4 regions of the Pseudomonas sp. C9-3 genome follow, and region 3 is predicted to be linked to each of the others. Evidence: predicted binding sites of a transcription regulator. Region 3 holds the regulator's gene; each other region holds the start of a gene.
What was found. Region 3 encodes sigma-54, which starts transcription at its own class of promoters, with help from an activator protein. Its sites were predicted from a motif close to ANTGGCATNNANNTTGCTNT; they were not measured.
Positions count from the first base shown of each region.

Region 1 (2,200 bases), 1.7 Mb from region 3:
CGATCTTCGTCGCGGTGTCGATGATGTCCTGCTTGTGGCTGACGATCAGCGGGCGCAGGACCAGGGTATCGGTCACCCGGTCGATCACCGAGAGGTTCGGCAGGGTCTGGCTGGAAACCTGGGAAATCGCCTCGCCGGTCACCAGCGCGTCGATCTCCAGGCGCTCGGCCACTCGGCTGGCGGCGCGCAGCATCATGCGCTTCAAGGTCACGCCCATGTAGCTGTCGTCGACCTTGGTGAGAATCTCACCGACCACTTCCTCGAAGGGCACGCTGACGAACAGCACGCGCTGGGAGCTGCCGTACTTCTTCCACAGGTAGTGCGCGACTTCCATCACGCCCAGTTCGTGGGCGCGGCCGCCGAGGTTGAAGAACACGAAGTGGCTGATCATGCCACGGCGCATCATCTGGTAGGCCGCCACGGTGGAGTCGAAGCCACCGGACATCAGCACCAGCACCTGCTCCAGCGCACCCAGCGGGTAGCCGCCGAGGCCATCGTGCTGGGCATGGATGACATAGAGGCGGTCATGGCGGATTTCCACGCGCACTTCCACTTCCGGGTTCTTCAGCGATACGCCCGCCGCTCCACAGTGCTGGCGCAGGCCACCGCCGACATAGCGCTCGACGTCGATGGAGGTGAACGGATGCTTGCCAGCGCGCTTGCAGCGCATGGAGAAGACTTTGCCCGGCAGCTTGTCGCCGAAATGGGCCTTGCACTTCTCGAGGATGTCGTCGAAATCGCCCAGCGGGTATTCGTGCACTTCCAGGAAGTGGCCGATGCCCGGCGTGCAGGTCAGGCGCTCGATCATCTCGCGCAGGACCTTGGGGTCGGTGACCCTGGTCTCGACCTCGAGGTTGTCCCACTCGCCTTCGACCAGCAGCTCGGGGTCGAGGTCGCGGAGCACCGTGCGAATGTTCTTCGCCAGCTGGCGGATGAAGCGCTTGCGCACCGGCCGGCTCTTGATGGTGATTTCCTGGAAGACCTTGACGATGAGTTTCATGCGAATCGGGCGATTGCCATGGGACTGAAAAAAAGGGGCGGAATTATATCCGAAATTGCTCAAGACTTGAGCAGAAATCGGAGACTTTCTTTTCCGCGCACCAAAATGGACGAACGCACCACGATACAGCACCAAAACGGTGCACAATTATCACGCAATTCTCTGCAATACCCGCCACAGCCCGTGATTTCAGGGCTTCTGCCCATTTACGGGCACTGGCACGCAACTTGCTCTCTTGTGAGGCAGGTTGCCCTGGCGGAGTATTCCGGCCGGCATCACCCGATACTGGGGCACGAAAAAGCTCCCAGCTCTAATCCCTCCTGGAGGACAGCATGTCGTACAAGTCGCAACAACTGATCAAAGATCATGACGTGAAGTGGGTTGACCTGCGCTTCACCGATACCAAAGGCAAGCAGCAGCACGTCACCATGCCCGCCCGCGACGCGCTGGACGACGAGTTCTTCGAAGCCGGCAAGATGTTCGATGGTTCCTCCATCGAAGGCTGGAAGGGCATCGAAGCCTCCGACATGATCCTGCTCCCGGACGACAGCACCGCCGTGCTCGACCCGTTCACCGAAGAGCCGACCCTGATCATCGTTTGCGACATCATCGAGCCGAGCACCATGCAAGGCTACGAGCGCGACCCGCGCAACATCGCCAAGCGTGCCGAGGAATACCTGAAGTCCACCGGTATCGGTGACACCGTATTCGTCGGCCCGGAGCCGGAGTTCTTCATCTTCGACGAAGTGAAGTTCAAGTCCGACATCTCCGGCTCGATGTTCAAGATCTTCTCCGAGCAGGCTTCCTGGAACACCGACGCCGACATCGAGACCGGCAACAAGGGTCACCGTCCGGGCGTCAAAGGCGGCTACTTCCCGGTACCGCCGGTCGACCACGACCACGAAATCCGTACCGCCATGTGCAACGCCCTGGAAGAAATGGGCCTGGTCGTGGAAGTCCACCACCACGAAGTGGCCACCGCTGGCCAGAACGAGATCGGTGTGAAGTTCAACACCCTCGTTGCCAAGGCTGACGAAGTCCAGACCCTGAAGTACTGCGTGCACAACGTTGCCGACGCCTACGGCAAGACCGTGACCTTCATGCCGAAGCCGCTGTACGGCGACAACGGCTCGGGCATGCACGTGCACATGTCCATCTCCAAGGATGGCAAGAACACCTTCGCTGGCGAAGGCTATGCCG
Region 1 covers NZ_CP135919.1:5,340,584-5,342,783, forward strand. The annotation lists gene thiI (tRNA uracil 4-sulfurtransferase ThiI) at 1-1,000, opposite strand, end outside; gene glnA (glutamate--ammonia ligase) at 1,333-2,200, shown strand, end outside.
Region 1: glnA (glutamate--ammonia ligase) is a predicted target of sigma-54. The motif match lies at 1,215-1,234, and genes of this name have one in related genera.

Region 2 (2,200 bases), 870 kb from region 3:
ACGGCATTTAAGTTTTCCTTCGGGGCGGTCGCCCTCTGAGGGAAAGCCCCAAAAATACTCGGATACTGATCATGGAAATCACCCGGCAACTGACCAGCATCGCGCTGGCCACCAGCGAGTCCGCCAAGAGCGCACGCAGCGAGCGCGCCGCTCCCGTGGCAGAGGCCAGCGCCAGCGCGCCGGTCAGCGATTCGCTGCGCCTGGACGAGATGCAGGAAACCCTGCGCGCCATGCCTGATGTGGACCAGGACCGGGTTGCCGAAATCCGTCGCGCCCTGATGAATGGCGACCTGGCCAACGACACCCGCCTGCTTGCCACCAGCATTCTTTCCTACCATCGCGGCAGCGACGCATGACCCAGCGCGCGCGGTTGCTGCAGGTGATCGAGCAGGACATCCAGCAGGATGGCCGCGATTGCCTGGCGCTGCGCGAGCGCCTGCAGGAGCTGTATCGCCACCTGCTGGCGCGGGACAGTGCGCAGATCGACGCGCTGAATCCCGATATCCAGGCGCTGCTCGATGCCGTCGCCGGCCGTGCGCAGCGCCGTAGCCGCGTGCTGCGCGCCTTCCAGCTGCCGATGGACGCTGAAGGCATGCGTACGCTGCTGTCCAACTACCAGCCGCCGCGCCGCGAGGAGCTCCAGCAGGAGTGGCAGCAACTGGGCCAGCTCACCGCCCAATGCAAGCGCCTCAACGAGCGCAACGGCAAGCTGCTGGCGATGCATCATGACATCCTCAGCCAACTGATGGGCGATCCGCGCGAGCAGCCGGTGTATTCGCGGCAGTTGTACTGACCGAATTCGTAGGAGCGGACTCCGTCCGCGATGGTTTCCGGCGCGATGCGGACCTATCGCGGACGGAGTCCGCTCCTACGCGAGTTCCTGTGCCTCTGTGCAGCGCACAAAGCCCCTCACCCTAGCCCTCTCCCGCAAGCGGGAGAGGGGACCGTACGGCATCAAGCGGAACTCCGTGCCTCTCGGCCACGCCGATCGGCTCCCTCTCCCTTCAGGGAGAGGGCGGGGGAGAGGGCCGCCCCCGTGCAGGATTCCCTCGAAAAACAACCTGCCGAAATGGCTTAACGAATCCCTCCCCACGGTCGCCCTTCCTCTGCATCAGGGCGCGCGCCCGGTAGGCGGAAATGCCGCTTCCCGCTGCGCGCCAAACCACGCCGGGCGGAAGTTCGCCTTCTCCCCGGAAAGCCTGCAAAGCCTTGAACGGCGGGCCTTACGGCATTGGCATCGTAATTGCTCCTGACCTTATGCAGAGGGGGCACAAAGAGGTGGATTCAGATGGCGACCATAGATTCCGATTACGTCAAAAGCATGGCTCAGCAGCTGGCCACGTACGAAGTGCAGAACGGCCTGAACAAGGCTGATCGCAACAAGTCGTCGTACCAGTCCCAGCTGACCGCGGTGACTTCCCTGGAGTCGACGCTCAAGACCTTCTCCTCGGCAGTGAAGAGCCTGCAGGGCGTGACCGGCAGCAACACCAGCATGCTGGTCAACAGCGCCACCACCAGCAAGGACGGCTACCTGACCGCCAAGGTGGACAAGAACGCCGTGCCCGGCAGCTACGACTTCTTCGTCGAGCAGCTCGCCACCAGCCACCAGCTGTCGTTCTCCGGCCTGCAGGCCGGCGACATCGATACCCAGGGCACCCTGACCCTCAGCCAGAACGGCAAGTCGTTCGACATCGACCTGAGCAAGATCGACACCGACGGCGACGGCGCCAACTCGCTGGACGAACTGGCCGCCGCAATCAACAAGGCCACCGACAACACCGGCGTCAAGGCCACCCTGGTACGCAGCAACGGCCAGGTCTCGCTGGTGCTGGGCGCGGAGAAGTCCGGCGCGGCGAATGCCATCAGCCTGTCGTTGAGCGGCACCGACAGCGCCAACAGCGCTTTCGAGAACGCCATCGGCAACCCGCAAGAACTGTCCAAGGCCCAGGACGCCCGCGTCCGCCTGGGTGGCGAGAACGGCATGCTGCTGACCAACGCCAGCAACACCTTCGACAACATCATCGATGGTGTCAGCGCGACCTTCACCCAGGCGCAGAAATCCGGCGAACAGCCGATCCGCCTGACCGTCGCCCAGGACCAGAGCGAAACCAAGAAGAAGGTGCAGACCTTCATCGACGCCTTCAACGCCCTGGCCAGCACCATCGACAGCCTGACCGCCGCCGGCGACCAGAACGGCAAC
Region 2 covers NZ_CP135919.1:6,160,902-6,163,101, forward strand. The annotation lists gene flgM (flagellar biosynthesis anti-sigma factor FlgM) at 72-356, shown strand; gene flgN (flagellar protein FlgN) at 353-793, shown strand; gene fliD (flagellar filament capping protein FliD) at 1,289-2,200, shown strand, end outside.
Region 2: fliD (flagellar filament capping protein FliD) is a predicted target of sigma-54. The motif match lies at 1,231-1,250, and genes of this name have one in related genera.

Region 3 (2,200 bases):
ACCACATCCGCGACAACCTCGGCATGAGCCTGTCCGGTGGCGAGCGTCGCCGCGTGGAGATCGCCCGTGCACTGGCCAGTTCGCCGAAGTTCATCCTGCTGGACGAACCTTTCGCCGGTGTCGACCCGATCTCCGTCGGCGACATCAAGCAGATCATCCACCACCTCAAGGCCAAGGGCATCGGTGTGCTGATCACCGACCACAACGTCCGCGAGACCCTGGATATCTGCGAGACGGCGTACATCGTCAACGACGGCCAGTTGATCGCCGAAGGTAATGCCGAGAGCATCCTCGCCAACGACCTGGTGAAGGAAGTCTACCTGGGCCACGAGTTCCGCCTCTGACGCCCCGAGCCGCGCCCTGCCTGGGCGCGGCAGCTCATTTCCCTCCCTTGCATGGTGCGGCTTGTCGGCTGCGCCATGACGTATCCGGCTGCCGGATCCCCGCTGGCGCAACCGGGTTGTAACGAAAGGTCGACAGCCCCTAGGCAAAGCGTCCAAACTCAGGCATATAATTTGCTTCCTCGCGGCGCCCCGGCGTCCGTAGTCGTGGATATGGCGCGCTTTGCGCCAGCGAACAAGGTGCCTAGTTCCAGCCATGAAACCATCGCTAGTCCTCAAGATGGGCCAGCAGCTGACGATGACCCCGCAGCTGCAACAGGCCATCCGACTGCTCCAGCTCTCCACGCTGGACCTCCAACAGGAAATCCAGGAAGCCCTGGAGTCCAACCCGATGCTGGAGCGCCAGGAAGAAGGCGAGGACTACGACAACAGCGATCCCATGGCCGACGGCGCCGAATCGGGCGCCAACGGCACCAGCAGCAACTCCCAGGACAATTTTCAGGAAAGCACTACGCCCAACGCCGACAGCCTCGACGAGGACCAGTGGGCCGAACGCATCCCCAACGAGCTTCCGGTCGACACCGCCTGGGAAGACATCTACCAGACCAGCGCCAGCAGCCTGCCCAGCAACGATGACGACGAGTGGGACTTCACTTCCCGCACCTCCGCTGGCGAAAGCCTGCAGAGCCATCTGCTCTGGCAACTGAACCTGGCGCCGATGTCCGACACCGATCGCCTGGTCGCCCTGAGCATCATCGACGGCATCAACGACGACGGTTACCTCGAAGAATCCCTGGAAGACATCCTCGCCTCCATCGACCCTGAACTGGGCGTGGAAATGGACGAAGTGGAAGTCGTCCTGCGCCGTGTGCAGCAGCTCGAGCCTGCCGGAGTCGGTGCGCGCAACCTGCGCGAATGCCTGCTGCTGCAGCTACGCCAGCTGCCCACCAAGACCTACCTGCTGGCCGAGGCCATCCGCCTGGTCAACGACCACCTGGACCTGCTCGGCAGCCGCGACTACAGCCAGCTGATGCGACGCATGAAGCTCAAGGAAGACGAGCTGCGCGAGACCATCGAGCTGATCCAGTCGCTGCACCCACGCCCCGGTTCGCAGATCGAATCCGGCGAAGCCGAATACGTGGTTCCGGATGTCATCGTGCGCAAGCACAACGAGCGCTGGCTGGTGGAACTGAACCAGGAAGCGGTACCGCGCCTGCGCGTGAACTCGCAGTATGCGGGCCTGGTGCGCCGCGCCGACTCCAGCGCCGACAACACCTTCATGCGCAACCAGTTGCAGGAAGCGCGCTGGTTCATCAAGAGCCTGCAGAGCCGCAACGAGACACTGATGAAGGTGGCGACCCAGATCGTCGAGCACCAGCGCGGCTTCCTCGAGTACGGCGAGGAGGCGATGAAACCGCTGGTCCTGCATGACATCGCCGAAGCGGTGGGCATGCACGAATCGACCATCTCCCGCGTCACCACGCAGAAATTCATGCACACGCCGCGTGGCATCTTCGAGCTGAAGTATTTCTTCTCCAGCCACGTCAGCACCTCCGAGGGTGGCGAGTGCTCGTCCACCGCGATCCGCGCGATCATCAAGAAACTGGTCGCGGCGGAAAGTCCGAAAAAGCCATTGAGTGACAGCAAGATCGCTGGTTTACTGGAAGCACAGGGCATTCAAGTGGCACGTCGTACCGTCGCCAAGTACCGGGAGTCCCTAGGAATCTCTCCCTCGAGCGAGCGCAAGCGGCTGGTGTGACGTTGATCCACGCCAAGGTGTTCCGGCGGCAGGCCCCATAACCTGCCACTTACACACGGGCAACAAGGAGAAAGCGGTATGCAAGTCAACATCAGTGGAC
Region 3 covers NZ_CP135919.1:366,752-368,951, reverse strand. The annotation lists gene lptB (LPS export ABC transporter ATP-binding protein) at 1-344, shown strand, start outside; gene RS899_RS01665 (RNA polymerase factor sigma-54) at 598-2,100, shown strand; gene hpf (ribosome hibernation-promoting factor, HPF/YfiA family) at 2,179-2,200, shown strand, end outside.

Region 4 (2,200 bases), 3.1 Mb from region 3:
TGAAAGTCGCTCAACTCCGGGCTGTCCAGCGCCAACTGGTGTTGCCAGTGATACAGGTCAGGTACATTGACCTTTTCAGGGCTTTTGTCGCTCGGCTGAAGGCCGCGTCGCCATTGGGCTGGCGCCGGTTTGCCGGCAGCGTTGAGAAAAACTGTTGATGAATTTTTCGAAGAGGCGGGTCGGCCGATGCTCAGCGCTGAACTGAAGGCGTTCTACCGGGTTGCCAGGCTGGGCAGCATCACCCAGGCGGCGAAGAAGCTCGGCCTCAGCCAGCCGACCGTGACCACCCAGATCCGCAACCTGGAAAGCCAGTACGCGGTGGAGCTGTTCTATCGCGGCGGCCGGCGCCTGACCCTGAGCGACGAGGGCGCGCGCCTGTTGCCGATGGTCGAGGCGCTGCTGCAGCAGGAAGCCGACATCGAGTTCTACCTGCGCAACTGCGGGCAGATGCAGGGCGCCCTGCGGATCGGCGCCACCTCTCCTTATTATGTGCTCGGGCTGATCAAGGACTTCCGCGAGCGCTTCCCGCAGATCGAGGTGTCGGTGGAGATCGGCAATTCCCAGCAGGTGCTCGAATCGCTCATCGAATGCCGGGTCGACCTGGCCGCCTCTTCGCAACAGGTGGATGACGCGCGCCTGACCCGCGTGGTGCTGGGCAGCGATCCGCTGGTGCTGGCAGTGCACCGCAGCCATCCGCTGGCGGCCATGCAGTCGGTGAACCTCGGCGACCTGCGCCAGCATTGCCTGCTGATGCGCGAGGCGGGTTCGACCACCCGCCAACTGACCGAGGCGATGTTGCAGCAGGCCGGAGTGGTACCCGCCTCGGTGCTGGAAATCGGCAGCCGTGAATCGATTCGCGAGGCAGTGATCCGCAACCTGGGCGTAAGCATCATTGCCCGCCAGGAAGTGCCCGATAACCCCCAGCTGTGCGTACTGGAGATCAAGGGCGCGAGCCTGATCGACGAGTACCTGTATTGCCTGAAGGACCGGCGGCAGGCGCGGTTGCCGAGCGCGTTCCTGGCGTTGGCGCAAGCGTAGGAACCTTTCGCTGGAGCGAGCCGGCTTGTTGCCGTGTGATGCGTCGAGCGGCAACGGCGGGAGGGGGCGGCAAGGAAATCGGTTGCCGCTTTGCCGCCTTTTGCCGCTCCTTGCCGCCCTTGATGGCTGCTCAAGCCATTGAATATAAAAGAAATAGATGTTTGGCACGCACCTTGCTGAAGTGTTGGCAAGCCCACACCGGCAAACAGGTTCGCGACCATGAGCATCAGCTTCGACAAAGCCCTCGGCATCCACCAGCAAGCACTGAGCTTCCGCTCCCAGCGCGCTGAAGTGCTGGCCAACAACCTGGCCAACGCCGACACGCCCAACTACAAGGCGCGTGACCTGGACTTCGCCTCGGTGCTCGCGGCGCAGTCCGACAAGCTGAAGAACGGCACCTTCAGCACCGCCCTGACCAACGCTCGCCACATCGAGGCGGATGGCCTGGCCATGGGTGACGAATCGCTGAAGTACCGCATTCCGAACCAGCCCTCGATCGACCAGAACACCGTGGATGCGCAGATCGAGCAGGCCAACTATGCGGAGAACTCCGTGCAGTTCCAGGCCTCCTTCACCTTCCTCAACAGCAAGTTCAAAGGGCTGATGAACGCCCTGCGCGGAGAGTAATCATGTCCCTCGCCAGTGTCTTCAACATCGCCGGTACCGGCATGAGTGCCCAGACTACCCGTCTGAACACCACCGCTTCGAACCTTGCCAACGCCGAGAGCGTGTCCTCGAGCATCGACCAGACCTACCGTGCCCGCCATCCGGTGTTCTCGGCGATGCTCAACCAGGCGCAGGGCGGCAGCGACCAGGGTTCGCTGTTCGGCGAGACCGACCAGGCGGGTTCCGGCGTGCAGGTGCTGGGCGTGGTCGAGGACCAGAGCCCGCTGGTGCCGCGCTACGAGCCGAACCATCCGGCGGCCGACAAGGACGGCTACGTCTATTACCCGAACGTGAACGTGGTGCAGGAGATGGCCGACATGATCTCCGCCAGCCGTTCCTTCCAGAGCAACGCGGAAATGATGAACACCGCCAAGCAGATGATGCAGAAGGTCCTGACCCTGGGTCAGTAAGCGCAGAGGACGCCCCATGAGCATCAATACCGACAACAGCACGAGCTCGATCCTGTCTTCGCTGAACGCAGGGTCCAAGAACTCGT
Region 4 covers NZ_CP135919.1:3,934,720-3,936,919, reverse strand. The annotation lists gene RS899_RS17815 (LysR family transcriptional regulator) at 187-1,038, shown strand; gene flgB (flagellar basal body rod protein FlgB) at 1,258-1,665, shown strand; gene flgC (flagellar basal body rod protein FlgC) at 1,668-2,114, shown strand; gene flgD (flagellar hook assembly protein FlgD) at 2,131-2,200, shown strand, end outside.
Region 4: flgB (flagellar basal body rod protein FlgB) is a predicted target of sigma-54. The motif match lies at 1,199-1,218, and genes of this name have one in related genera.